2 regions of the Rhizobium sp. TRM96647 genome follow, and region 2 is predicted to be linked to the other one. Evidence: predicted binding sites of a transcription regulator. Region 2 holds the regulator's gene; the other holds the start of a gene.
The links. Region 2 encodes LexA, which represses DNA repair genes until DNA is damaged. Its sites were predicted from a motif close to TGTTCNNNNTGTGTTCNG; they were not measured.
Positions count from the first base shown of each region.

Region 1 (11,325 bases), on a different contig from region 2:
CGACGTCGCCGGCCTGAAGGCGATCTTCGACAAGTGGACGTCGCGTTACGCGGCCACCTCCGAAATGCACGACGAGGCCGCTTTCGCAGCGATCCCCGAGGGCGAGCGCCTGTCCGCCCGCGGCATCGAGGTCGGCCACATCTTCTATTTCGGCACGAAGTATTCCGAGGCGATGGGCGCCAAGGTCCAGGGACCGGACGGCAAGGAGCACGCGGTCCATATGGGGTCCTACGGCATCGGCCCGACCCGGCTCGTGCCGGCGATCATCGAGGCCTCGCACGACGAGAACGGCATCATCTGGCCGAAGGCGGTCGCTCCCTTCGAGGTGGTGGTGATCAACATGAAGGCGGGCGACGCGGCCTGCGACGCGGCGAGCGAGACGATCTACGGCGCGCTTCTGAAGGCGGGCGTCGACGTGCTCCTCGACGACAAGGACGAGCGCGCGGGCACGAAGTTCGCCACCGCAGACCTGATCGGCGCGCCGTTCCAGGTCGTCGTTGGGCCGCGCTCGGTCGCAGCCGGCGAGGTCGAGGTCAAGGACCGCAAGACCGGCGAGCGCGAGACGCTGACGATCGACGCCGCGATCGCGCGCCTGACGTCGGCCGGCTGAGGTCAGGCGGGCCGGGGCCGGGCAAGTGCGCGACGGGGGCGGAATCAACATTCCGCCATCACCGTAACGCCCTAATTCCACTGCATAATTTTACCCGCAAATCGATTCCGGTTTCGGCGATTATGCAGTAGCATCAGGCGCAGATTCGAGATGCTGCCGAATCGCGTCCGCCGGGCGCGGGCTTCGGTGGCGACAGGACCGGAGGTATCATGGCGGAAGCGACGGGCGAGGGCACCGTGGTCGAGGCGAAAGCGGCGCCCGCAAGCCGCCCGTTTTCCGGCTTCGAACGCATGGTTGCATGGCGCTACCTCCGCTCGCGGCGCAAGGAAGCGTTCATCTCCGTCATCGCCGGCTTCTCCTTCATCGGCATCATGCTCGGCGTCGCCACGCTGATCATCGTCATGGCAGTGATGAACGGGTTTCGCACCGAACTGATCTCGCGCATTCTCGGCATCAACGGTCACATGATCGTCCAGCCGATCGACGGGCCCTTCGACAACTACGCGGACCTGGCCGAGCGCTTCTCGAAGGTGCCGGGCGTCAAGCTGGCGATCCCGCTGGTGGAGGGCCAGACGCTCGCCTCCGGCGCCGGCGGTGCTGGAACCGGAGCGCTCGTCCGCGGCATCCGCGCCGATGACTTCACCAGGCTCAAGACCGTCTCCGACCACATCAAGGCCGGCGACATGGTCGGTTTTGCCGCCGGCGACGGCCTTGCGATCGGCGCGCGCATGGCCGAGCAGCTCGGCATTTCCGCCGGCGACCAGATCACGCTGGTGGCGCCCGAGGGCGACGTGACCCCGCTCGGCGTCAATCCGCGCGTCAAGAGCTACACCGTGTCCGCGGTCTTCGAGATCGGCATGTCGGAATACGACGCCACGATCATCTACATGCCGCTGGAGGAGGCCCAGCTCTATTTCAACGCCGAAGGCCTGGTGCAGTCGATCGAGCTGTTCGTCGACAATCCCGATGCGGTCGACGCGCTCCGCCAGCCGCTGGAGGCCGCCGCCGAGCGACAGATCTACATCACCGACTGGCGCCAGCGGAACCGCACCTTCTTCTCCGCGCTCGAGGTCGAGCGGAACGTGATGTTCATGATCCTGACGCTGATCGTGCTCGTCGCCGCGCTGAACATCATCTCCGGGCTGATCATGCTGGTGAAGGACAAGGGCAGCGACATCGCCATCCTGCGCACCATGGGCGCCAGCTCCGGCTCGATCATGCGCATCTTCTTCATGACCGGGGCCGCGATCGGCACGGTCGGGACGATCGCCGGCGTGCTGCTCGGCGTCGTCGTCTGCCTCAACGTCGAATCGATCCGCCAGTTCTTTTCCTGGCTTTCCGGCCAGACCCTGTTCGATCCGGAACTCTATTTCCTCAGCCAGCTTCCTGCGGACATGAATTTCGGCGAGACGGTCTCGATCGTCGTCATGGCGCTGGCGCTGTCCTTCCTGGCCACGATCTTCCCCGCATGGCGCGCCTCCAAGCTCGATCCCGTGCAGGCCCTGCGGTATGAATAGGACCGACCGATGAACGCGCGCGTGGCACTCAAGTTGACCGGCGTCGATCGCCACTATGGCCAGGGCGAGACGGTGCTGTCGATCCTCAAGGGCGCGGACTTCACCCTGCGCAGCGGCGAGATCGTCGCGCTCGTGGCGCCTTCGGGCACCGGCAAGTCGACGCTCTTGCACGTCGCCGGCCTGCTGGAGCGGCCCGATGCCGGCGACGTCGTCGTCAACGGCCATGCCTGCGCCGGGCTGGGCGACGAGGAGCGCACGGCGATCCGCCGCAACGAGATCGGCTTCGTCTACCAGTTCCATCATCTCCTGCCGGAGTTCTCGGCGCTGGAGAACATCATGATGCCGCAACTGATCGCCGGCCTTTCCAAGCCGGAGGCCCGCGAACGGGCGAGGCAACTGCTCGACTACATGCGCATCGGCCATCGCGGCGACCACCGCCCCTCGGAGCTCTCCGGCGGCGAGCAGCAGCGCGTGGCGATCGCCCGAGCCGTTGCCAATGCGCCGATGCTGCTTCTGGCCGACGAGCCGACCGGCAATCTCGACCCCGAGACGGCCGGCTACGTGTTCGAGGCGTTGCAGGCGCTGGTGCGCCAGTCGGGGCTGGCCGCGCTGATCGCTACCCACAACCACGAGATCGCCTCGCTGATGGACCGCCGCGTGACCATCGAGGACGGCAAGGTGCGCGATATGCAGTGAGCCGCGGTCGCGGCTCTTCGCGGTCCGGTCCGGCCGGTTCGGTCCGCCGCGCCCGAATTCGGCTATTCTTGCGCCAGCCCGCAGGCCTTCCGCCCGATCTCGTCGCGCCAGTCCTCGAATGCGACCTGCGCGCCCTCGGTCGCGACCGGCTTGCCGTTCGCGATTCCCTTGCCGGTCAGCACGTTCAGGTCGCAGCTTTCGGTGTGGTTCGGATCGAGCGTGTCGTAGGCGGAATAGGTGTAGCCGGCGACGACGAACCGGGAATCGCGATAGGCAATGGTAACGCGCTGCTCCCAGCGGTCGCGCCCGATCGCGCTGTTCTGCGAGGTGAGCTCGATCGAGCCGTTCGCAAGAGCGGCCACGCCCGCCTCCTGTCCGTAGACGGTGCTGCTGCCCCAGATCCAGTTCGGCGCCGAGGCCTTCAGCGACAACCGCGACGCACCGTCGTCGGCGAGATAGATGTAGACGCCGCTGTCGTCGTCGCTGCCATCCGGCGGCCTTGCGATCACGGCGAGGTCCTGCACCCCATCCCGGTTCCAGTCTCCGACCGCCGCCGCCGTGATCCGGTCGGCGGGGAAGTCGCCTGCCGTTGCCGCTGCCGGCAGCAGGACGGCGAGGGCGAGCGGCAGTGCGGTCCTCGTCATGCGCGTTTCCCTGTTCGGTGCGCCCGGAGAATAGGAAATGCCTCGAGGACAGTCCAGCGTTCGCGCCCGCCGTGCCGGAACGGCTATTGCAAAATCCGGGGTTGACGCAAGAACAAAAATAGAACAAAATAAAAACATAAACAGATTGGAGACGTCAAATGACCGATTTCATGCGTGAACTCGCCGCCTTTACCTCCATTGCCATGTTCGTTGCGAGCCTGTCCGTCCTCGCTCTCGGCCTGTAACCTCCGCGACCGCCGACCGTATCGCTCCGCATCCGCAATGATCTCGCGTCAATGATCTCGCATCAGTGTGCGGGAACCCATTGCGGGGATAAGGGGAGTGGCGGAAATGTTTGACTGGACTTCCGCGACCCGAATCCGCTTATCCTTGCGCCTCTGAAATGGAGTGGCAAAGATGGCGCAGGCGGTTGCGGGAGACACGGGCGGACATTCGGCGGGGGGCGGCGTCCAGTTCGTCCATCTGCGTGTCCATTCGGCCTATTCGCTGCTGGAAGGCGCGCTGCCGATCAAGAAGATCCTCGGCAAGGCCGTCTCCGACAGCCAGCCGGCGATTGCGATCACCGACACCAACAACCTGTTTGCCGCGCTCGAATTCTCCCAGAAGGCCGTGGGCGACGGCATCCAGCCGCTGATCGGCTGCCAACTGTCGATCGACATGGAAGACGAGGGCGAGGGCGAGCGTCGCGGTCCGTCGCAGGCGCTGGCCAAACTGCCGTCGATCGTCATCCTGGTCGCGACCGACGCCGGCTATGCCCGCCTGATGGATCTCGTCAGCCGCGCCTATCTCGGCGGCGAGGGCAGCGGCCATTCGGTGCACCTCATGCGCTCGTGGCTGGAGGAGGGGACGGACGGCCTGATAGCGCTGACCGGCGCCTCGTCCGGCCCGGTCGACATGGCGCTTTCCGCGGGCCAGCCGGCGGCCGCCGAGGCGCGGCTTCTGGAACTGAAGCGCCTGTTCGGCGACCGGCTCTATGTCGAACTGCAGCGGCACGCGGACTATGACCGCAAGCACGAGCGACGGATGATCGATCTGGCCTATCGGCACGATCTGCCGCTGGTGGCGACGAACGAGCCGTTCTTTCCGACGCCGGAGGAATATGAGGCGCATGACGCCCTGATGGCGGTCGCCCACAATGCGATGGTGTCGGACGACAACCGTTTCCGGCTTTCGCCCGACCACTACCTGAAGAGCCGTTCGGCCATGGCGGCGCTGTTCGCCGATCTGCCGGAAGCGCTGGAGAACACCGTCGAGATCGCGAAGCGCTGCTCCTTCGTCCTGAAGACGCGCGCGCCTATCCTGCCGCGCTTCACCGGCGCCACCGACGACGCGGAGGAGGCCGAGCGCGCCGAGGCGGCGGAATTGCGCCGCCAGGCCGTCGAAGGGCTCGAAGGGCGCATGGCCGCACTCGGCCTGTCGCCGGGCTACAGCGAACAGGACTACCGCGAACGGCTGGATTTCGAGCTGGGCGTAATCGAGCGGATGAAGTTTCCGGGCTACTTCCTGATCGTCGCCGACTTCATCAAGTGGGCCAAGCAGCAGAACATCCCGGTCGGGCCGGGGCGTGGTTCGGGGGCGGGTTCGCTCGTCGCCTATGCGCTGACGATCACCGACGTCGATCCGCTCCGCTTCTCGCTGCTGTTCGAGCGCTTCCTCAATCCCGAGCGCGTCTCGATGCCGGACTTCGACATCGATTTCTGCCAGGACCGCCGCGAGGAAGTGATCCGCTACGTCCAGCGCAAGTACGGCCGCGAGCAGGTGGCGCAGATCATCACCTTCGGTTCGCTGCAGGCGCGCGCGGCCTTGCGCGACGTCGGCCGCGTGCTCGAGATGCCCTACGGCCAGGTCGACAAGATCTGCAAGCTGGTGCCGAACAACCCGGCCAATCCGACGCCGCTCTCCAAGGCGATCGAGGAGGAGCCGAAGCTTCTGGAGGAGGCGGAAAAGGAGCCGGTCGTCGGCCGCCTGCTCGATATCGCCCAGAAGATCGAGGGCCTCTACCGCCACGCTTCGACCCATGCCGCCGGCATCGTCATCGGCGACAGGCCGCTGTCGCAACTGGTGCCGATGTACCGCGATCCGCGCTCCGACATGCCGGTGACCCAGTTCAACATGAAATGGGTCGAGCAGGCGGGGCTGGTGAAGTTCGACTTCCTCGGCCTGAAGACGCTGACGGTGCTGAAGACCGCAGTCGACTTCATCCGCAAGCGCGACATCGAGGTCGCGCTGGAGAGCCTGCCGCTCGACGACCGGCTCACCTACGAGATGCTCTCGCGCGGCGAGACGGTGGGCGTGTTCCAGGTGGAAAGTGCCGGCATGCGCAAGGCGCTGATCGGCATGCGGCCCGACTGCATCGAGGACATCATCGCGCTCGTCGCGCTCTACCGTCCGGGCCCGATGGAGAACATCCCGACCTACAACGCCCGCAAGCACGGGGAGGAGGAGATCGAATCGGTCCATCCCTCCATCGACTACCTGCTGAAGGAAACGCAGGGTGTCATCGTCTACCAGGAACAGGTGATGCAGATCGCCCAGGTACTGTCCGGATATTCGCTCGGGGAAGCCGACCTTCTGCGCCGCGCCATGGGCAAGAAGATCAAGGCCGAGATGGACCAGCAGAGCGAGCGCTTTGTCGATGGCGCCGTCAAGAACGGGGTCTCCAAGCCGCAGGCGAAGAACATCTTCGAACTGCTCGCCAAGTTCGCCAACTACGGCTTCAACAAGAGCCACGCGGCCGCCTACGCCATCGTCTCCTACCAGACGGCCTATCTGAAGGCGCATTATCCGGTCGAGTTCCTCGCCGCGTCGATGACCTACGACATGGCCAACTCCGACAAGCTGAACGATTTCCGCCAGGACGCCGGTCGGCTCGGCATCACCGTCGTTCCGCCGTCGATTCAGACCTCCTATGCCCATTTCGAGACCGGCGAGAAGAAGATCTATTACGCGCTCGCCGCCATCAAGGGCGTCGGCGAGGCCGCGGTCCACCATATCGTCGAGGTGCGCGGCGACCGGCCGTTTGAGAGCCTGGAGGATTTCTGCCTCAGGATCGACCCGAAGCTCGTCAACCGCCGCACCTTCGAAAGCCTGATCTGCGCCGGCGCCTTCGATGGCTTCGGCCACGACCGCGCAGCCCTGATCGCCGGCCTCGACCGGCTCATCGGCTATGCCCAGCGGGCGCAGGAGAACAAGACCAGTGGCCAGAGCGACATGTTTGGGGCAGGGGCTGCGACCGGGCCGGAGGTGATCTCGTTCCCCTCCTACGCGCCCTGGCTGGCGTCCGAGAAGCTGCACCGCGAGTTCCAGGTGCTCGGCTTCTATCTCTCCGCCCACCCGCTCGACACCTACAACGCCATGCTCGCCAAGATGCGCGTCCAGAATTTCGCCGATTTCGCCGTCGCCGTGAAGCAGGGGGCGACCGCCGGCCGCCTGGCCGGCACGGTCACCTCCAAGCAGGAGCGCAAGACCCGCACCGGCAACAAGATGGGCATCGTCGCCTTCTCCGATGCCTCCGGCCAGTTCGAGGCGGTGCTGTTTTCCGAGATGCTGCACCAGTACCGCGACCTGCTGGAGCCGGGAAAGTCGCTGGTGATGACGGTGCAGGCGGAAGAGCGCCCGGAAGGCATCGGGCTGAGGATCCAGACGCTGCGGTCCCTGGAAGAGGAAGCGCTGCAGCAGCAGAAGGCGCTGCGCGTCTTCGTCCGCGATTCGGGTCCCTTGCGCTCCATCGCCGCCCACCTGAACGCCAGGGGCGACGGCCTCGTCTCCTTCATCGTCATCAAGGACAATGGCGAGCGCGAGATCGAGGTGGAACTCGGCGAGCGCTACCGCATCTCGCCCGAGATCGCCGCCGCCCTGCGCTCCGCCCCGGGCGTCATCGATGTCGAGATGGTGTGAGCGCACCCACCGGCAATCTGCGCAAAACCGCGGCAGCCCCTTGATTGCACCCGCCCTGTCGGTTACCGACGATCACAGGCGGACGTGGCGAAACTGGTAGACGCAAGGGACTTAAAATCCCTCGGAGTGATCCGTACGGGTTCGACCCCCGTCGTCCGCACCACCTGCCTGCCATGCCGGCGCACGCCGCTCTCGTCCCCTCCGCCTACTGCGGCGAAATCGAGAACTTCTGGTCCGACAGCGCCACCGCGCCGCTGATGGCGTCGCGGAAGCGGTAGCGGACGACGTAGTCACCCTGTGGCGGGCCTTCGGCGCTGAGGGTGAGCGTGAGCTTGGCGAAGATCTCCTGGTTGCGCATGAAGCCGCGATAGGTGAAGGAACCGAAGGCCTTCTTCTCCGCCAGCGTCTCGCCCTTGGCGTTCAGGAGTTCCAGGTCGACGGTGAACTGCGCCTCCACCTTGCCACCATCGACCGGCCGCCAGGACAGCCCGACCGGCTCGACATAGGAGATCAGCGGCTCGCCGGTCTTGTAGACGGCGTTCGGGCGCGGCGTGTACATGCCGTAGCCTTCCGGCGGCTCGGTGACGAAGGTGGCCTTGCCGATCGAAAACGGCAGGCCCGACGAGAAGGCGCCGTAGGCCTCGCGCATCGCCTCATGCGCGCCGACGGGATTGCCGGACGTCGCCATCTGCTCCGCCTTGGTGGCGGCATCGACCAGCGGGCCGGCCGCGGCCGGCAGGGAGAGGAGGCTGAAGACGGCGGCAAACGTCGATGCGGGCAAAGGGGACATTGCGGGCATTCTTCCTCCCTCGGATCGTGGCGGAAGGATGCGCAGATGCCGGCGGGCAGTCAAGCGCCGGCAAGGCACAGGCCCGAAACCGGGCCTGAAGGCGGATCCGGTACCGTTTCAGCTCTTCCAGAACAGTGGGGTCAGGATGACGAGCACGGTCAGGACCTCGAGACGGCCGAGCAGCATCAGGAAGGACAGGAGATAGAGGGCCGGGTCGCTCATGCCGGCGAAGGTGCCGGCCGGGCCGATCGACGGCGTGACGCCGGGGCCGACGTTGGAAAGGGCGGTCGCCGAGGCCGAGATCGCGGTCAGCGCGTCATAGCCCATCAACCCGAGAAACAGGCCGCCGGCAAAGCAGATCATCATATAGGAGATGAAGAACAGGAAGACGTTGCGCTGCACGTCCGCGTCCACCGTGATGGGACCGTAGCGTACGGCATGGATGCCGTTCGGATAGATGAGCCGGTAGAGGCCGGAGCGGACGAAATTGAACAGGATGATGATGCGGTAGGCCTTGATGCCGCCGGCGGTCGAGCCGGAGCAGCCGCCCATGAAGGTGGCGATGAAGGCGAGCACCACGATGAAATGGCCCCAGCTCGTATAGTCGTCGCTGGCAAAGCCCGTGGTCGACAGGATCGAGGTGACGGTGAAGAAGGCATGCGCCAGCGCCTCGTGGAAGGCCACGCCGTTTTCCAGCCGCTGGTAGAGGCTGGCGGCGACCGCGAAGAAGACGACATAGCCGACGAAGACGATGATCTGCGGGTCCTTCAGCGTGTCCAGCCGCCCGCGCACGATGAACAGGATCAGGATCGAGAACGGCAGGCTGCTGAGCGTCATGAAGAACGACGCCGCCCACAGCAAGGGCAGGCTGTCGTAGTAGCCGAAGGAAGCGTCGTGGGTCGAAAGCCCGCCGGTCGCCACCGTCGACATCGCGTGGTTGATCGCGTCGAAGCGATTCATGCCGAGCGCATTGTAGGCGATGGCGCAGACGACGGTGAGGAAGACGTAGATCAGGATGAAGGCGCGGGTATAGACCGCCATGCGGGCAAACGGCTTGTCGCCGCTGTCGGAGGATTCCAGCTTGAAGAAGGACAGCCCGCCGACGCGCAGATAGGGCATGATGAACAGCCCGAGCGCAAGGATGCCGATGCCGCCGAGCCAGTGCAGCAGCGACCGCCACATCAGGATGCCGGGCGGCGCATGGTCCAGCCCGACGATGATGGTGGAGCCGGTGGTGGTGACGGCGGAGACCGATTCGAAGACGGCCTCGGCGAAATCCAACTTCAGCGACGACATCCAGAACGGGATGGCGCCGATCAGGCAGCAGACCAGCCAGAGCAGGTTGACGACAAGGAAGCCCATCTTCTTGTTGAAGGGCGGCGGGCCGGCGCGCGTCGCCGCCGCCGTCGCAAGCGAGAGCCCGCCCATCATGAAGGCCGAGATCGCGAAGATCTTCCAGTCCTGGTGGCCGTAATAGAGGTCGGTCACCATCGGCAGCAGCATCGACAGCGACAGATAGAGACCACAGGTGGCGGCGATGTTGATGGCGGAGCGGTAGATCGTGGCGTTCAAAGTCGTCTCGTTCGCATGAGGCGGCGTCATGGGGCGGCGTCGCCGCCACGCTCCGCCCGGAAGAGGACGGGTGGCCTCCGCGGCTGCGATATGCAATAGCCTTTGGCAGGATCAAACTCAAGGATGCCGCAGGTCATGAAACAGGATGTGGAGCGCGCAACCGAAGCTCTGCGCACGCTTTTTCCCGAAACGCCGCTGCAGTTGAACGAGCACCTGAGCGCCCGCTACGGCGCGCAGGTCTACCTGAAGCGCGAGGATCTTACGCCGGTCCGGTCCTACAAGATCCGCGGCGCCTTCAACTTCTTCCGCAAGGTCATCGCCGGAAAGGGCGGGCAGGACAGTTTCGTCTGCGCATCGGCCGGCAACCATGCCCAGGGCTTTGCCTTCGTCTGCCGCCATTTCGGCGTGAAGGGCACGGTGTTCATGCCGGTGACGACGCCGCAGCAGAAGATCGACAAGACCCGCATCTTCGGCGGCGAGTTCGTCGAGATCCGCCTCATCGGCGACATCTTCGACCAGTGCTACCGGGCCGCGCAGGAGCATGCGCGCGACACCGGCGCCGTCATGGTGCCGCCCTTCGACGATCCGGACGTCATCGAGGGGCAGGCGACGGTGGCGGCCGAAATCGCCGCACAGCTCGGCGACATCAGGCCCGATCTCGTCGTCCTGCCGGTCGGCGGCGGCGGGCTTGCGGCCGGGGTGACCGGCTATCTCTCCGACAGCGTGCCGCCGCAAGGCTTCGTCTTCTGCGAGCCGGAAGGCGCGCCGAGCCTGCGCCGCAGCCTGGAGGCGGGCGAGGTGGTTACCCTCGATCAGGTGGACAATTTCGTCGACGGCGCCGCCGTCGGCCGGATCGGCGATCTGAATTTCTCAGCCCTGCGCACCTTCGATGCCGGGCAGGCCATGCTGCTGTCGGAGAACGCGATCTGCGTCACCATCATCGACATGCTGAACGTCGAAGGCGTGGTGCTCGAGCCTGCGGGCGCGCTGTCGGTCACCGCGCTCGAGGCGCTGGGCCGCGAGCGGCTTGAGGGCAGGACCGTGGTCGCGGTCGTCTCGGGCGGCAATTTCGACTTCGAGCGGCTGCCCGACGTCAAGGAGCGGGCCATGCGCCACCGGGGCCTGAAGAAGTACTTCATCCTGCGCATGGCGCAGCGGCCCGGCGCGCTTCGCGACTTCCTCAACCTGCTCGGTCCCGAAGACGACATCTCCCGGTTCGAATATCTGAAGAAGTCGGCCCGCAACTTCGGCTCGATCCTGATCGGCATCGAGACGAAGTCGCCGCAGAACTTCGTCGCCCTGAAGGAGGCCTTCGACGGTGCCGGGCTGCGCTATCAGGACATCACCGAAAACGAGGTCCTCGCGAACCTGATCATCTGACCGCCGCCGGACATTTGCCAGGCCACCGCCTGGCCGGAAGCGGTTGACAGCCCTTCATGCTGTGTTACCACTCGGCCATGGCATCATTCTTTTCCAAGCTGTTCGGCCTTTCCGGCAAATCCGAAGCGCAGGCTCCGACGCCGGAAGATCGCGAGACCTATAACGAGCTCGTGCTCGTCGCGACGCCGATGCCGGAGG
Region 1 is NZ_JAOXHF010000008.1:181,697-193,021, reverse strand. It holds gene proS (proline--tRNA ligase) at 1-610, shown strand, start outside; gene OCK02_RS16600 (lipoprotein-releasing ABC transporter permease subunit) at 820-2,127, shown strand; gene OCK02_RS16595 (ABC transporter ATP-binding protein) at 2,137-2,823, shown strand; gene OCK02_RS16590 (FG-GAP repeat protein) at 2,886-3,467, opposite strand; gene dnaE (DNA polymerase III subunit alpha) at 3,885-7,385, shown strand; tRNA gene OCK02_RS16580 (tRNA-Leu) at 7,464-7,548, shown strand; gene OCK02_RS16575 (hypothetical protein) at 7,591-8,175, opposite strand; gene OCK02_RS16570 (TrkH family potassium uptake protein) at 8,293-9,747, opposite strand; gene ilvA (threonine ammonia-lyase) at 9,883-11,127, shown strand; gene OCK02_RS16560 (HlyU family transcriptional regulator) at 11,205-11,325, shown strand, end outside.
Region 1: dnaE (DNA polymerase III subunit alpha) is a predicted target of LexA. The motif match lies at 3,587-3,604, and genes of this name have one in related genera.

Region 2 (11,325 bases):
TGCGCCCGGCCTTGTCCACGTCCGAGTCCGCCGGCATTTCCCCGCTCGCCTATATCGATCCGACCGCGCGTCTCGAAGCGGGCGTCGTCGTGGAGCCGATGACGGTGATCGGCGCCAATGTCGAGATCGGCGAGGGCACGCAGATCGGCCCGGGGGTCACGATTGCGGCCGGTGTGCGGATCGGGCGTGACTGTACGATTTCCGCCGGCGCCCGGATCCAGTGCGCGCTGATCGGCAACCGCGTCATCCTTCACCCCGGCGCCTGCATCGGCCAGGACGGGTTCGGCTACGGTCCGGGCCCCAAGGGCGGCATGATCAAGATCGTGCAGGTCGGCCGCGTCATCATCCAGGACGACGTGGAGATCGGGGCCGGCACGACGATCGACCGGGGCACGATGGACGATACCGTGATCGGCGAGGGGACCAAGATCGACAACCAGGTGCAGATCGGCCACAACGTCCGCATCGGCCGGCATTGCGGCATCGTCAGCAAGGTCGGGATCGCCGGCAGCACGCGCATCGGCGACGGCGTGATGATCGGCGGTGCGACAGGCGTGAACGGCCACATCACCATCGGCGACGGCGTGCAGATCGCCGCGATGAGCGGCGTGGTCGCCGATATTCCCGCCGGCGAGCGCTATGGCGGGATACCGGCGCGGCCGATGCGCGACTTCCTGCGCGACGTGGCCGAGATGACGATGCGGATCAACAATAGAAAGAAGACGGGTGACAAGGAATGAGCGAGGAAAAGAGGGAGGCCCTGGGCGTCGCTGAACTGAAGGATATCCTGACGCTTTTGCCGCACCGCTATCCGTTCTTGCTGGTGGACAAGATCATCGAGATCGACGGCGACAATTCCGCGATCGGCATCAAGAACGTGACGGTCAACGAGCCTCAGTTCACCGGACACTTCCCGGACCACCCGATCATGCCCGGCGTGCTCCTGATCGAGGGCATGGCGCAGACGGCCGGCGCGATCTGCGCGCGCAAGACCGGCACCGGCACCAACCTCGTCTATTTCATGACGATCGACAATGCCCGCTTCCGCAAGCCGGTCATCCCCGGCGACCGCGTCGAGTATCATGTCGTGAAACAGAAGCAGCGCGGGAATATCTGGAAGTTTCACTGCGACGCAAAAGTTGATGGGCAACTTGTCGCCGAAGCTGATATCGGCGCGATGATCGTCAACAAGGAAGACGCCTGAACATGATTGCAGCCAGCGCCAGGATCCATCCGCTCTCCGTCGTCGAAGACGGGGCGGTGATCGGGGAGAACGTCGTCGTCGGCCCCTTCTGCCACGTGGGGCCGAATGTCGTTCTCGGCGACGAGGTCGAGCTTCTGACCCATGTCGTGGTCGTCGGACGTACGACGATCGGGCGCGGCACGCGCATCTTTCCCTCCGCCGTCATCGGTGGCGACCCGCAGAGCATCCATCATGGCGGCGAGGACACCACGCTGACCGTCGGTGAGCGCAACACGATCCGCGAAGGCGTGACGATGAACACCGGCACCGCCGGTGGCGGTGGCAAGACCGTCGTCGGCGACGACAACCTGTTCCTTGCCTATTCGCACATCGCCCATGACTGCATCCTCGGCAACAACATCATCCTGTCCAACAACGTCATGCTGGCCGGCCACGTGACGGTCGAGGATCGCGCCATTCTCGGCGGCGGCTCGGCGGTGCACCAGTTCGCGCGCGTCGGACGCCATGCCTTCGTCGGCGGACTTTCGGCCGTGGCCTACGACGTCATCCCCTATGGGATGCTGAACGGCAATCCGGGCATCCTCGGCGGCATCAACGTCGTCGGCATGTCGCGCTCCGGCATGGACAAGGCGACGATCCATCGGGTCCGCCGGGCGTTCAAGGAAATCTTCGAGGGCGAGGCATCGATCCGCAACAATGCGGCCGCCATTCGCGAGGACTATGCGGACTGCGTTCCCGTCATGCATATCCTCGATTTCATCGCAGCGGACAGCGATCGCGCGCTCTCCTCGCCGAACCGCGGCAAGGCCTGACCGGCATGGCAGAGCGCCGGCCGGAGGGCGCAAAGCGGCTGGCCATCATCGCCGGCGGCGGGCAATTGCCGATCCACGTCGCGCGCGCCGCCAGGCTGCACGGCGAAAATCCCTTCATTCTTGCGCTTAGCAACGAGGCCGATCAGGACTGGTCTGAATTCGACCATGCCGGCGTCGGCGTCGGCGACTATGCCGGCATCAGCCGCATCTTCTCCACCGAAGGCATCGATCGCGCGGTTCTTTCCGGCTGGGTCCGCCGCCGGCCGGAATGGCGCGACATCCGGCCGACCATCCGCACGCTGATGCAGGTGCCCGGCATCGTGCGCACGCTTTTGAACGGCGGCGACGACACGGTGCTGAAGATGGTGATCCGGCTGATCGAGGCGAACGGCGTGCGCGTCGTCGGCGCGGACGAGATCGCACCGGAACTTCTGGCCACCGAAGGGCCGGTCGGCGCGATCCGGCCGGACGAGGAGGCCATGCGCGATATCGCTGCCGCTTCCGCCGCTGCACTGGCGCTCGGCGCGCTCGATGTCGGGCAGGGGGCGGTTGCCGTCGGTGGACGGGTGGTTGCCCTTGAGGGGGCAGAGGGAACCGATCTGATGCTGGAGCGGGTGGCGAGCCTGAGACAGGAAGGCCGCATCTCGCGCCGCCGCAAGGGCGTGCTGGTCAAGCTGTGCAAGCCCGAGCAGGACCGGCGCGCCGACCTGCCGTCGATTGGCGTCGACACGGTGCGGCGGGCGGCGGAAGCGGGGCTTGCGGGCATCGCCTGCGAGGCGGGCCGTTCGCTGGTGCTCGACCGGACGACATTGATCGCGGAAGCCGACCGCGCCGGCCTTTTCGTCACCGGCATCCTGCCGCGCGACGGCGGAGCGCACCCGTGACCCGCCCGCTCAAGCTCGGCATCATCGCCGGCGAGGTTTCCGGCGATCTTCTCGGCGGCGATCTCATCGCAGCGCTGCGCCGGCAATGGCCAGGTGAGATAACCCTTTGCGGCGTCGGCGGCGAGGCGCTGCAGGCGCAGGGCCTGAGATCCCTCTTCGACTATTCCGAACTGTCGATCATGGGTTTCTCGCAGGTGCTGGCGAAGCTGCCGAAGCTGCTCCGGCGGATCCGCGAGACGGCGGCGGCGATCGTTGCCGAAAAGCCCGACCTGCTCGTCATCATCGACAGTCCCGATTTCACTCACCGTGTCGCCCGGCGGGTCCGCAGGCAGTTGCCGGATTTGCCGGTAGTCAACTATGTCTGCCCCAGCGTCTGGGCGTGGAAGGAGGAGCGCGCGCCGCGCATGCGCGCCTATGTCGACCACGTGCTTGCCGTACTGCCGTTCGAGCCAGCCGTGATGCAGCGCCTGAATGGGCCGCCGACCACCTATGTCGGCCACAGGCTCGCCGGCGATCCCGAGGTGAGGGCGGTGCGGGCGGCGCAACTGCAGAAGAAGGTGCCGCCGCTCGGAAGCGGCGAACGGCGCGTCTGCCTGCTTCTTCCCGGCTCGCGCGCCGGCGAAATCACGCGGTTGCTGCCGGCCTTCAAGGATGTGATGGCCGAACTCTCCGCCGGGCCCGTACCGTTCGAGTTCCGCCTGCCGACCGTTCCCCGGCAGGAGGCACTGGTTCGCGACCTTCTGGTCGACTGGCCGGAAAAGCCCGCAGTGACAGTTTCTGCGTCTGAAAAGTGGCCGGCCTTTCGGGACGCGGACGTGGCCATCGCTGCGTCCGGAACCGTCCTGCTCGAACTGGCGCTGGCGCGGGTGCCGGTCGTCTCCTGCTACAAGGTCGACTGGATCGCGCGGCTGATGGCGAAAAAGATCAAGACCTGGACGGGGGCGCTGCCCAACCTGATCGCCGACTATGCCGTGATCCCGGAGTATCTGAACGAGGCCGTTCGCCCCGGTTGCCTCGCCCGCTGGGCCGTTCAGCTCTCCCATTCCACTCTGCAGCGCCAGGCGATGGTCGAGGGCTTCGATCTCGTCCACGACCGCATGCAGGAGGTGCGCGCCCCCGGCGACAGGGCGGCCGATGTGATCCTCGCCCTTCTGAAAGAGAAAAAGCCCGGCCTGTTCTGACCGGGCTTTCTTCCTGTATCCGTCGCTTCCGTCTCAGCGCTTGGAAACCGGGATGTAGTCCCGCTTCGGCTCGCCGACATAGAGCTGGCGCGGACGACCGATGCGCTGTTCGGGATCCTCGATCATCTCGTTCCACTGGGCAATCCAGCCGACGGTGCGGGCCAGGGCGAACAGCACGGTGAACATCGTGGTCGGGAAGCCGAGCGCCTTCAGCGTGATGCCGGAATAGAAGTCGATGTTGGGGTAGAGCTTCTTCTCGATGAAGTATTCGTCCGTCAGCGCGATGCGCTCCAGTTCCATCGCGACTTCGAGCATTGGGTCGTCCTTGATGCCGAGCTCGCCCAGAACCTCGTGCGTCGTCTTCTGCATGATGCGCGCGCGCGGATCGTAGTTCTTGTAGACGCGGTGGCCGAAGCCCATCAGGCGGAACGGATCGTTCTTGTCCTTGGCGCGGGCGACGTATTCCGGGATGCGTTCGACCGAACCGATCTCGGCCAGCATGTTGAGCGCTGCCTCGTTGGCGCCGCCATGGGCGGGGCCCCACAGGCAAGCGATGCCCGCGGCGATGCAGGCGAACGGGTTGGCGCCCGACGAACCGGCGAGGCGGACCGTCGAGGTGGACGCGTTCTGCTCGTGATCGGCGTGCAGGATGAAGATGCGGTCCATGGCGCGCGCCAGGACCGGATTGACGACGTATTCCTCGCAAGGCACGGCGAAGCACATGCGCAGGAAGTTCGAGGCGTAGTCGAGATCGTTCTTCGGATAAACGAAGGGCTGGCCGATATGGTACTTGTAGGCCATGGCGGCGATCGTCGGCATCTTGGCGATCATGCGCAGCGATGCAACCATGCGCTGGTGCGGATCGGTGATGTCGGTGCTGTCGTGATAGAAGGCCGACAGCGCGCCGACGCAACCGCACATTACAGCCATCGGATGCGCATCGCGGCGGAAGCCGGTGAAGAAGCGCGACATCTGCTCGTGCACCATCGTGTGATGGGTGACGCGGTAGTCGAAGTCGTCCTTCTGCGCCTTGGTGGGCAGTTCGCCGTAGAGCAGCAGGTAGCAGACCTCGAGAAAATCGCCGTGCTCGGCCAGTTGCTCGATGGGGTAGCCGCGGTGCAGCAACACGCCTTCGTCACCGTCGATATAGGTGATCTTGGATTCGCAGGAGGCCGTGGACGTGAAGCCGGGGTCGTAGGTGAAAGCGCCGGTCTGCTTGTAGAGCGTGCCGATATCCATGACCGAAGGCCCGATGGTCCCCGTTCGCAGTGGCAACTCCACCGTCTTGTCACTGATCGTGACGTCCGCGCTCTTTCCCGTCATGAGGACCTCCATTGATTTATGAGGGCACTGGGCGTGCCCGAACTCGGCGGTGCCGCTTTGCTAACCCATTTGCGACGCCCTGCCAAGCAAGACGAAAGGCATGGTTGTGCAATGCAAAATCCGACATTCCGGATCGCAATATCTACTCTTCCGCGCCAGTTGCAAGCAACTTATGGGTGAGGCGGAATAATTATGGAGGGCGCATTCTTTCCGGAAACGACGGTCATGCGGGCACGGAATCGGGATTGCCTTGCAAAATCGTAAGTTGCAATATCGGGGTGTCTGCCGCCGGGATCGTTCATATGGGAAGGGGGACTGCCAGCGAGGTCGAGCACCGTGTCGCAGTGCCGGAGACAGCCTCCGTGGCGTCACCGGCTGCGACCACGTTTGCCAGGGCTTTTCCGACGCTTCCAAGGGGTGTTTTCCGGCGAACGCTGGCCCTGCGGCTGTCCCGGAACCTCACGCTCGCAAGCGCGTCTTTCGCGACGGCCTGGCAGAGCGAGCGCGACCACGGGACGCCGTTCCTGTTCGTGCCCGTCGTGCTCGGGGCAGGGGTCTGGGCATGGTACGCGCTTCCCCGCGACCTGCCGCCGCTGTTGCTCGCGGCCCTGCTCGCCGCGAGCGCGATCCTTGCCTTTTGGACCCGGCATCGCAGCGGTCTCCTTGCCGTGGCGGCGCGCACGGCCTTCCTGTTCGTCGCCGGGATGACGCTCGCGGCCGTCGAGACGGCGCGGTTGTCGACAGCGATCTTCGACCAGCCGGTGACGACGACGATCACCGGAAGGGTACTTTACGGCGAGGCCGACGAGCGCGGGCGGATGCGCTACCGCGTCGCCGTCCTTGCCACCCGCGAACCAGCCCTGCGCCGGCCGCCGGACGTGGTCAACCTCGTGGCGCGCAGCCCGCATGCGCCGATCGCGGTCGGAGGCGGGATTTCGGGCCGCGCCCGCCTCAGCCCGCCCTCGGGCGCAGCCCTGCCGGGATTGAACGACTTCGCCTTTGACGCCTACTTCGCCGGCACCGGCGCGATCGGCTACTTCTATGGCAAACCTGCCGCGGTCGTGCTGAGTGAGGCGGCCAGTGACGTCTCCTGGCTTGCGCATGCGCGCGAGACCGTCGCGGCGTGGCGCGGCGCGCTGACGGCACGGATCCGCGACCAGATCGGCGGCGACGCGGGTGCCATCGCGGCCGCCCTCGTCACGGCCGAGCAGCGGGGGATCAGCCCGGATACGGTCGAGGCGCTGCGCCGGGCAGGGCTCGCGCATGTGCTGGCGATCTCCGGCCTGAACATGGTGCTGGCCGCCGGCACGTTTCTCGTCGGTGCGCGGCTGGCCCTGTCGCTGCTGCCGGGGGCGGCGGAACGATACCCGATCAAGAAATTCGCAGCCGCCGGCGGGCTGGTGACCGTGACCCTCTACATCCTGATTTCCGGCGGCGCCGTGTCGGCGGTCCGCTCCTGGCTGATGATCGTCGTCATGCTTGTGGCCGTACTGGTCGACCGCACCGCCATCAGCCTGCGCAACATCGCCCTGTCGGCGATCGTCCTGCTGGCTGTCACGCCCTCTGCCGTTACCGGACCGGGCTTCCAGATGTCCTATGCGGCGACGCTCGGGCTGGTGGCCGGCTATGCGGCATGGCGGGACCGCGGTGTCTCCCGCACGGGGCCGTCCGCCGGCGGACTGCGGCTGATGCAGCACGCGTCCGGCTTTACGGCCGGGCTCCTCCTGTCGTCGGTCATCGGCGGGCTGGCAACGCTGGTCTATTCCCTCGGCCATTTCCACCGGATCCCGGCCTACGGCCTTGCCGGCAATCTCCTGGCCATGCCGGTCATCTCCTTTGTCGTCATGCCGATGGGGGTGATCGCCATGCTGCTGATGCCGCTGGGGCTCGAAGGGCTTGCGCTGACGATCATGTGCAAAGGCATCGAAGCCATGATCGTCATGGCGAACTGGGTCTCGGGATGGGGCGGCGAGATCGTCACCGGCCGCCTTTCGCCGCTTGCCTTCGCGCTTCTGGCTGCGGGCGGAGGGCTCGCCTGCCTGTTCAGGACGCGGCTCGCCGCGCTCGCCGTCCTGCCCCTTGCCGCCGGCGTCGCCGTGGCGGCCCTTGCGCCGGCACGGCCCGCACCGCAGTTGCTGGTCTCCGAAGACGGCGCGCTGGTGGCGCTCGTCGACGGTCGCACGGCCGCCACCAATCGCAGGCGGCCGCCCGGTTTTATCTACGACCAGTGGCGCTATGCCCTGCGCTTCGAGGACCATATGGCGCCGTTGATGCTGGGCGGCGGGGAGAGCGATCGGGGAAGCCCGGCGCGGTCAACGACCGAACGGCGAAGGGGCACGGCCGGGCGTGCGGGTGACGGACAAGCGGCCCCGTCGCATGCAGCGCTGCCCCGTCCGGTCTTATCTTCCGTCTCGCAGGGAACCGGGACGTATCATGTCAACACCGGCGCCGCGAAGGAAGCACTCGCCGCGGACTTCACCCTGGCCGCCCGGCAGAAGCGATTCGCCTGCCGCCGGCAGGCGTGGTGCGTCGGCGTCACCGCTGCGGACTGGCGGGTGGTCTGGCTGGAGGATCCGGCCCATCTGGGAGCCGCGTGCGACAGTGCCGATATCGTCGTCGCCCCCCGCCATCGCCGCGAGGGCGGCTGCGCCAGCGGAGCCCGGTTGATCAGTGCACACAGCCTTCGCCTCACCGGCGCCCTGGAGATGGCACCGGCAAACGATACCGTCGCGACAGGGCACGGCATCATCACAACGCAGGCGGTCGTCCAGCTTCATCGCCCCTGGAACCGGCATCGCCTCTACGACTGGCGCACAGACAGTTTCCGGGATGACCGCTTCCAGGATCCGGAAGACGATGCCGAAGCTCAATGATAGCGACGAATGAGCCCGACCAGCTTGCCCTGGATCTTGACGCGGTCGGGGCCGAAAATCCGGGTCTCGTAGGCCGGGTTGGCAGCCTCCAGCGCGATCGAGGCGCCCTTGCGGCGGAAGCGCTTCAGCGTTGCCTCCTCGTCGTCGACGAGGGCCACGACAATGTCGCCGGGGTTGGCCGTCCCGGCATTGCGGATGATCACCGTGTCGCCGTCGAGAATGCCCGCCTCGATCATCGAATCACCCCTGACCTCCAGCGCATAGTGCTCGCCGCCGCCCAGCATTTCCGCCGGCACGGAGATATCGTGGGTGTTGTTCTGGATGGCGGAAATCGGCACGCCGGCAGCGATCCGGCCCATCACCGGCACGGCGACCGAGCTCTCGGACGCCGGAGCCTGCGGCCGTTCCGGCGCAGGCTTTTCCTTGCCGAGGCTGCCCTCGATCACCGATGGCGAGAAGCCGCGCCGCGCCTTGAGGCTCGGCGAATAGGCCTCCGGCAGCTTGATGACCTCGAGCGCGCGGGCGCGATTGGGCAGCCTGCGGATGAAGCCGCGCTCCTCGAGCGCGGTGATGAGCCGATGGATGCCGGATTTCGACGCCAGGTCGAGCGCATCCTTCATCTCGTCGAATGACGGCGGTATCCCCGTTTCCTTCATCCGCTCGTGGATGAACAGAAGCAGTTCCTGTTGCTTGCGGGTCAGCATGGCTCGTCACCCAGAATCGTGAAACAAATACGGAACAAACACTATCTGTTCCATTTGTGTTCCGCAAGTGGCTAAAATTCCGTGAAGGTCGGCAATGAATGTGGGCTGCCAAGGGCACGGGTTGACCTGTGCCGGATGCGACTGAACACGTTGACGGCCTGCCATGAACGGCTATAAAGCGCCGTGCCCCGGCGCGGGTGCACAAGACGGCTGATGCAGCAGGATATGGTTGCGCAGCTTGTTGGAAGAGTGTCCGAGTGGTTTAAGGAACCGGTCTTGAAAACCGGCGTGCGGGAAACCGTACCGTGGGTTCGAATCCCACCTCTTCCGCCATCTGCCGCAAAATTCATTCCTTGTCTCCCGCTTGCTCTTCAGTCTTCATCTCGGAACGTCTGTGGCGCAAACGTCCGGGCTTCCCTGATGGCTGAATAGCGAGGCGCGAGGCGGAGGTAGACGCCCCGCCGGGATGGCAGGGCGCCCGGGAACATGGGTGTCAGTTGACCGAGTTCAGCGTCATCGACGTGCCGGTCGCTGCGATGTTGAGGCCGATCTGGCCGGTCAGGCTGACGGTCTGCAGGTGGATGGAGCCGGAGGTGCCGCCGACGAGGATGTTGGCGCCGACGCCGGCGCCGACGGTCGCTTCCGCCGTGGCGCCCTGGTAGACGCCGCCGAGCGAGCCCTGGTGGTAGCCGGCGGTCGGCGCGAGCACCGCCCAGACGAGGCGGCCCTGCGTGGTGAAGCCGAGGTCGACGCCGAGCTTGCGGATCTGGCCCTGGTAGTGATCGACCGGTTCGCTGCCCATCGTGGTGACGAAGGCGCAATCGACTTCCTTGGCGGAGCCGAGCACATAGCCGGCGCCGCCGCCGATCCGGCAGTCGAGATAGCCGATGCGGACGCCGTCGCGCGCCTCCGAGCGGGCGACCACAGGCGCTTCCGGTGCGGGCACCATGTCGGCGGCACGGGCGGCCGTCAGGCCGGACGCCGCGACTGCCGTGGTCATCACTGCAATGGCAAAGGTCTTTTTCATATGCTTTCTCCTGTTTCGGGCGCGCTCATCGACGCGCCCTCCTTCTCGTGGTCGCTCGGTTGGCCTTCAGGAACACCTGTCCGTTGCCGAGGTTCCACAATGACGAATCCGTCGGCCCATGGGTTCGGCCTTCAATGAGGCGATTCAACGGCATAGGCAGCTTGCCCTTCCGCCATCAACAATCCTCGGATCGTTGCCGGAAAACCAGATATCGGGTGGCAGCGGTGCGTCTATCCGCGGGACTTCGAAGTGGATCGTAAAGACCTTGCCGGCATGGTTCGGCCGGCCATGAAGTAGAAGGAAGGAGAGGTGGCAGGGCGCCCCTGAATTATCCCTTCATTAACCATGCGGAAGTTTAGTTCTTCTGTTGCGCCGTTTCCGCGCGGGGAGAACCGCATTTTCGCCATTTTGAGGTCATGATTAATATTATGTTTTGAACGGAGCGCTATCGAGGGGGCGATCGCAGGACAGACGATCGCGAACGGTGGCGTCAGGGACACGAGCGGCGTGGGACATATGAATTTCGGTTTCTTCTCGGCGGGCGCGCGCACTGCTTTCCGGCTCGTCGCCATTCCGGTCGTCTGCGCCGGCCTGGCGAGCTGCAACACAACGAGCGAGACGGCGAAGAAGGCGGGTCGGAGCAAGGAATATTTCGCCGAGTCCGAATACGGCGTGAAGGCCAGCCCGCGCGTCGTCCAGGAAGGGCAGGCGGTCCCCAAGGGGGGCGGACGCTATCAGGTCGGCAAGCCCTACAAGGTGCGCGGCAAGTGGTACAAGCCGCAGGAGGATCCTGACTACGACAAGGTCGGGCTCGCCTCCTGGTATGGCTCTGCCTTCCACGGCCGCAAGACGGCCAATGGCGAAATCTACGACAAGTACCATCTCTCCGCCGCCCATCCGACCTTCCCGCTGCCGAGCTATGCCCGCGTCACCAATCTCGAGAACGGCACCTCCGTCATCGTGCGGGTAAACGACCGCGGGCCCTATTCGCATGGCCGGATCATCGACGTGTCCTCCAAGACGGCGGAGATGCTGGACGTCAAGGGCAAGGGAACCGCCAAGGTTCGTGTCCAGTATGTCGGCAAGGCCCGGCTCGACGGCCACGACATGCCCTATCTGATGGCTTCCTACGTGCCGAAGGGATCGCGCGTTCCCGCGGTCGATCCGGGCGGCCAGATTGCGACCGGCGTGATGGTCGCCTCGGCGGCACCGATGGCGGACAGCCTGCCGGCGATCCCGACCTTTGCCGAGCGGGCAAGCGCGGGCGAGGCGGGTTCGGCCATGACGGCGCTGGCGGAGCAGGCGCCGGCCAGTGCG
Region 2 is NZ_JAOXHF010000007.1:293,300-304,624, forward strand. It holds gene lpxD (UDP-3-O-(3-hydroxymyristoyl)glucosamine N-acyltransferase) at 1-740, shown strand, start outside; gene fabZ (3-hydroxyacyl-ACP dehydratase FabZ) at 737-1,204, shown strand; gene lpxA (acyl-ACP--UDP-N-acetylglucosamine O-acyltransferase) at 1,201-2,016, shown strand; gene OCK02_RS15575 (LpxI family protein) at 2,022-2,900, shown strand; gene lpxB (lipid-A-disaccharide synthase) at 2,897-4,081, shown strand; gene gltA (citrate synthase) at 4,115-5,404, opposite strand; gene OCK02_RS15590 (ComEC/Rec2 family competence protein) at 5,707-8,277, shown strand; gene lexA (transcriptional repressor LexA) at 8,271-8,981, opposite strand; tRNA gene OCK02_RS15600 (tRNA-Ser) at 9,225-9,314, shown strand; gene OCK02_RS15605 (DUF992 domain-containing protein) at 9,475-10,008, opposite strand; gene OCK02_RS15610 (septal ring lytic transglycosylase RlpA family protein) at 10,525-11,325, shown strand, end outside.